2 regions of the Ligilactobacillus animalis genome follow, and region 2 is predicted to be linked to the other one. Evidence: a T-box and tRNA genes for the amino acid it is inferred to sense, from the RefSeq annotation. Region 2 holds a T-box; the other holds one or more tRNA genes.
What was found. The T-box of region 2 lies ahead of leuS (leucine--tRNA ligase). A T-box ahead of a tRNA ligase gene usually reads a tRNA of that ligase, here a tRNA-Leu.
Positions count from the first base shown of each region.

Region 1 (3,179 bases), 200 kb from region 2:
AGTGCCCAAGCACGCGAAGAATTCCCGGACTTTAATGTGGAAGAGCGCTCAGCGGTAAGTATTGCGCGACGTTTACAAGATCCACTAGCGGAATTGATCAAGATCGACCCGAAAGCGATCGGGGTCGGTCAGTATCAACACGATCTGCCAGAAAAGCAATTAGATGATGAACTCCAAACGGTGATCGAGACTGGGGTCAATCAAGCAGGGGTCAATTTGAACACAGCTAGTGCCACTTTATTGCAACATATTTCAGGGCTAAATAAAACGACGGCCAAAAATATCGTCGCTTATCGGGATGAAAATGGGCGCTTTACCACGCGGACCCAGCTCAAAAAAGTTGCCCGTTTAGGCCAAAAAGCGTACGAGCAAGCAGCTGGTTTCTTGCGGATCATTGGGGGCAAAAATGTTTTTGATAACACTGATATTCACCCTGAAAGTTATCCTTTAGCGAAGGCGATCTTGGCCCAAGCACAGATCGAGCAAGCCGAGATCGGGACTGCTCTAGCAGAAGAAAAGTTAGCTCGTTTTGATGCGAAAGCTTTTGCTAAAGCTAATCAAGCGGGACTAGCTACGGTCAAAGATATCGTAGCGAGCTTAAAGAAACCGGGCCGCACATTACGCGATTCTATGCCGGCACCATTGCTAAAAGCCGATGTCTTACATTTAGAAGATCTCAAAGTAGGAATGAAATTACAGGGGACCGTGCGTAACGTTGTCGACTTTGGTGCCTTTGTGGATATTGGGGTCAAGCAAGATGGACTAGTTCACGTCTCTAAGATGAGTCAAAAATTTATCAAACATCCAAGTCAAGTCGTCGCAGTCGGTGATATCGTTGATGTTTATGTGACGGATGTCGATCTTAAGCGTGGGCGCATCCAGTTGAGCATGTTAGCGCCAGCCGATGACTGATCAACAGCTTCAGGCACTAGTCGAAGAGCTCTCCTTGAGGTATTTCAAACGTGCTTTTATCCACCGCGCTTACTTCAATCGGCGTTTGAAAACCACTGGAGGGCGTTATTTATTGACGAGCCATGATATTGAGATCAATGAAAAGATGTTGACAGAACACGGCCAAGCGACCCTTATCGGAACGATCAAACATGAACTTTGCCACTACCATCTGCATTTGACTGGACAAGGATATCGGCACCGTGATCAAGCTTTCAAGCAATTATTGCGTCAGGTCGGTGGCTTACGGTATGCTCCAGCCAGTAGTAAGAATTACCGTTATACATACGGCTGTCAAAATTGCGGGCAAAAATATCAGCGCCAACGTCGGATCGATGTCAAACGCTTTGTTTGCAGTCGCTGTCACGGGAAGTTGCGCCTTTTGAAAAAAATCTAAAAAAATAGTTGCAGGGGTCTAGTTTGTCTGCTATAATTAATTCTGTTGTCGCGGGTATGGCGGAATTGGCAGACGCGTCAGACTAAGGATCTGGTGAGCAATTGAGCTCGTGATGGTTCGAATCCATTTACCCGCATCACTAACAGGGCTGTGAATATTCACGGCCCTGTTTTTTCATTTGTGGATAAAAGCAAAGAGGTAGTTTGTCCACAAAACGATATGCTATGATAAAGCTAATGATAAATATTTTGGAAAGAGGGCCTACTATGACAGCCGTAAAAATTACCGCAAGTGCGGGGTATCTTCCTGAAAAGGTAGTGACTAATGATGAATTGAGTCAGTTGATGGATACATCCGATGAATGGATCGTGTCTCACACTGGGATCAAGCAACGGCACTATGCGATCGCTGAAAATACGTCAGATCTAGCTACAAAGGTCGCTCAAAAGTTATTGAAGCAGGCTAAGTTAGATGCGACTGCGATCGATCTGATCATCGTCTCGACGATCACACCGGATGCTTTGACCCCAGCAACAGCAGCGATCGTCCAAAAAAATATTCAAGCTAGCAATGCCTTCGCGTATGACTTGTCCGCCGCGTGTGCGGGCTTTATCTTTGCGCTGGCAACGGCTGAAAAATTTATCCACAGTGGGATGTATCAGCGGGCAATGGTCATCAGTGCGGAAACTAATTCTAAGATGATGGACTTTACCGATCGGACCTCAGCCGTCTTTTTTGGGGATGGCGCAGCGGGTGTGATCTTAGAAAAGAGTACCGGTAATACTGCATATTTAGCCGAAAAGATCGCTACCCGAGGTAACACTGAAGTTATCCACAGTGGCCGCGTTGCCCCGCTCCAAAAAGTTGCTGCCGACAATTATCCACAGCTGGATGCATTTTACCAAGATGGACGAGCAGTTTACAATTTTGTAACAAATGACGTTACTGCTCATATCGATGAATTTTTGGCAGATAATGGTGTTAAACCAGCTGACCTTGATCTAGTGGTCACGCACCAGGCTAATCTACGGTTGATCGAAAATATTGCGCAACATTTAGCTTTGGATCTAGACAAGTTTGCGATCAATGTCACTGAAGCGGGAAATACCTCATCTGTAGGGATCCCGTTAGCCTTGGCGCAAGCTTTAGCACAGGGGAAACGCCCTAAAAAAGTCTTGTTAACTGGTTTTGGGGCTGGGTTAGCCTATGGCAGTATTTTGTTAGATCTAAGTGAATTTGGAAATTAAAGTGTATTTGACCCGTGTTTGTAATGTTACAAACACGGGTTTTTTCGTGTTTCTAAGTAACATAAGCTAGATAAATAAGTACAAATATGTAATTTAAGAGTAACATTTCTGTAATCTTACTAGTGTATACTATGAAAAGTAAATAAATCGACGAGGTATCCAAAATTATGTTTTTAAAGAAAGTAATCACAAGTACAGTCGCACTTAGTATGTTGGCTGTGTCTGTTTTAAACACAACAACAGCAGTGAGTGCAGATACTGTATCTGATACTCAAAATGCGATCAATACTAACAAGAGTGAAACAGATAAATTATTAAAAGATATTGCATCAGCAAACGCTGACAACATTAAGTTACAAGAACAAATTTCAGATAACACTGAAAAGATCGAAAAATTAAAGACTGATATCGACCAATCAAACGAAAAGATCAACAAGTTGAACGGTCAGATCGAAGGTGCTAAGGTCGAAGTTGAAAAACGTACAGAAGCACTTAAAGGTCAATTAGTTGCTTTACAAAAGAAATCTGGCGATACAGTTAGTGGTAACATCTACCTTGATTTCGTGATCAACTCAGAAGACTTC
Region 1 covers NZ_CP047141.1:373,844-377,022, forward strand. The annotation lists gene GSR62_RS01740 (Tex family protein) at 1-912, shown strand, start outside; gene GSR62_RS01745 (SprT family protein) at 905-1,348, shown strand; tRNA gene GSR62_RS01750 (tRNA-Leu) at 1,399-1,484, shown strand; gene GSR62_RS01755 (beta-ketoacyl-ACP synthase III) at 1,615-2,595, shown strand; gene GSR62_RS01760 (CHAP domain-containing protein) at 2,763-3,179, shown strand, end outside.
Region 1: it encodes a tRNA-Leu, which carries the amino acid that the T-box ahead of leuS (leucine--tRNA ligase) is inferred to sense. The anticodon was not compared.

Region 2 (3,179 bases):
GGTTAGCCAATGGACTTTCACCTGTACCTGAAGGCTTGATGTCATTTGACTTAGGTAAAAGAAGTGGTAATTCATCTTCTGGAACTAAAGTTGTTTCGCCATCTTCCCAGTGGATCACAGGGATCGGTTCGCCCCAGTAGCGTTGACGTGAGAAAGTCCAATCACGTAAGCGGTAATTTACTTTCTTATCACCCACACCGTGTTCTTTCAACCAGTTGATCATCGTCCCGATCGCTTCTTCTTTGGTCAAACCATTCAAGAAATCGGAGTTGATATATTCACCCTCACCGGTGTAAACTTCTTTTTCAACATCTCCCCCAGCAATGACTGGGATGATCGGCAAATCATATTTCTTTGCAAATTCCCAATCACGCGGATCATGGGCAGCCGAGACCATAACCGCTCCGGTACCATATGAAGCCAAGACATAATCAGCTAACCAGATCGGTAATTTTTCACCATTTACTGGATTGATCGCATAACTTCCGGTAAAGACCCCAGTTTTTTCTTTAGCTAGATCTGTTCTTTCAAGATCAGACTTGTGTGAGATCTCTTCAACGTAAGCTTCAACAGCTGCTTTTTGTTCTGGTGTCGTTAAACTAGCTACCAGTTCATGTTCAGGTGCGATCGTGATCGCTGAAGCACCAAATAAAGTATCTGGACGTGTAGTAAATACTTCTAATTGTTCATCTTGACCATCAACTTTAAAATCGATCGTAGCACCAACTGAGCGTCCGATCCAGTTGCGTTGTTGTTCTTTAATCGCTTCAGGCCAATCAAGATCTTCTAGATCATCGATCAAACGATCCGCATAAGCCGTGATCTTTAGGACCCATTGACGCATTGGTTTACGGATAACTGGGAAGCCACCCCGTTCGGTCTTACCGTCGATAACTTCTTCATTAGCCACTACAGTCCCTAGATCTGGACTCCAGTTAACTGGGATCTCAGCTTCATAAGCTAGACCACGTTTGTAAAGTTGTTCAAAGATCCATTGTGTCCATTTATAATAAGCCGAATCGGTCGTATTTACTTCGCGATCCCAATCGTAAGAAAGACCCAATGATTTGATTTGACGTCTAAAATTGTTAATATTTTTCTTAGTAAATTCACGTGGCGAATTACCTGTATTCAACGCATATTGTTCCGCTGGTAAACCAAAAGCATCCCACCCCATTGGATGTAAAACATTGTAGCCTTGCATCCGTTTCATACGTGAAATGATGTCAGTTGCCGTATACCCTTCTGGATGGCCTACATGTAGCCCTTGTCCCGATGGGTAAGGAAACATATCTAAAGCATAGTAATTCTTTTTATCCTTATCCTCAGTTGTCTTGAACGTCTTATGTTCATCCCAATAACGTTGCCATTTTTTTTCGATCTCTTTATGATTATAGCTCATCTATCCATAGTTCCTTTCTAGAAAATAAAAAAGTCCTATATAGAGTTATAAACTCCATATAGGACGAAAAACCGCGGTACCACCCATATTCCAACACTAAGTTGACACTTAACTTCGTAACGGGAAGGACCGTTTTCACTTACTAACTTCGGTGAAAAACTCAAAGGCGAGTTCAGAAAAACCAACTTGTATACTCACAGCAACCGTATACTCTCTGAAAATAGCTCAGTTCTTCCTAATACTCCTTATCTGCGTTCAAATATTTACTTCATCTTAGCAAAACCGCTCGACTAATTCAAGAGAAAATTATTTTAATTTCAAATTTTGTCCGACATAGATCATGTCTGAGGTCAAATTATTCAAGGCTTTCAATTGATTTACCGTCGTACCATTATTGGAAGCGATCCGCCAAAGTGAGTCACCCGCTTTGACTGTATATGTTTTCTTTGGACTACTTTGGGCGTTTGTCTTATTAGCCGTTGTAACTGCACCTTTAGTTACTTTAAGCGTCTGGCCAACATAGATCAGATCACTTGATAAGTTATTGACTTGTTTTAAGTCATTTAACGTCATTTTATGTGAATTAGCGATCGCCCACAAGGAATCACCCGCCTTGACCGTATACGTTCCATTACCATTTGCTTGATTTTGATTTGAATTTTGAGCAGTATTTGTACTTGGCTTGTTAGAAACTGTTTTACCAGAGACCTTCAAAACTTGACCAGGCATGATCAAATTACTGCTCAAGTTATTCAAATTCTTCAACTCTTGTAAGCTCATATTGTGGTTGACTGCAATACGGTACAAAGAGTCGCCCGCCTTGACCGTATACGTCCCATTGCCACTTGCTTGGGCTTGATTTGAATTTTGTGATGTATTTGTGTTCGTACTTGGCTGGCTTGTATTTGCTTGTCCTGAAACTTTCAAAACTTGACCAGGCATGATCAAGTTGCTGCTCAAATTATTCAAATTCTTCAACTCTTGTAAGCTCATATTGTGGTTGACTGCAATACGGTACAAAGAGTCGCCCGCCTTGACCGTATACGTCCCGTTGCCACTTGCTTGGGTCTGATTTGAATTTTGTGATGTATTTGTACTTGGTTGGTTCGAAGTTGCTTGGCCCGAGACCTTCAAAACTTGACCAGGCATGATCAAATTACTGCTCAAGTTATTCAAATTCTTCAACTCTTGTAAGCTCATATTGTGGTTGACTGCAATACGGTACAAAGAGTCGCCCGCCTTGACCGTATACGTCCCGTTGCCACTTGCTTGGGTCTGATTTGAATTTTGTGATGTATTTGTACTTGGTTGGTTCGAAGTTGCTTGGCCTGAGACCTTCAAAACTTGACCGGGTATGATCAAATTACTGCTCAAGTTATTCAAATTCTTCAATTCTTGTAAACTCATGTTGTGGTTAACTGCGATGCGGTACAAAGAGTCACCTGCTTTGACCGTATACGTCCCATTGCCACTTGTTTGGGCTTGATTTGAGTTTTGTGATGTATTTGTATTCGTACTTGGCTGATTCGTAGTTACTTGGCCTGAAACTTTTAAAACTTGACCTGCAAAAATCAGATCGCTACTCAAGTTATTCAAGCTCTTCAATTCTTGCAAACTCATATTGTGGTTTTTAGCGATCCGGTATAAAGAGTCACCCGCCTTGACAGTGTAAGTCCCATTGCCACTTGTTTGCGTTTGGCCCGCATTATTATTGTTAGTCGTTGGTGTTTGATTCGTGTCAACTGACGAACCCCCAACATCATAAGCTATTAAATTA
Region 2 covers NZ_CP047141.1:569,531-572,709, reverse strand. The annotation lists gene leuS (leucine--tRNA ligase) at 1-1,402, opposite strand, end outside; T-box leader at 1,459-1,663, opposite strand; gene GSR62_RS02800 (LysM peptidoglycan-binding domain-containing protein) at 1,709-3,179, opposite strand, start outside.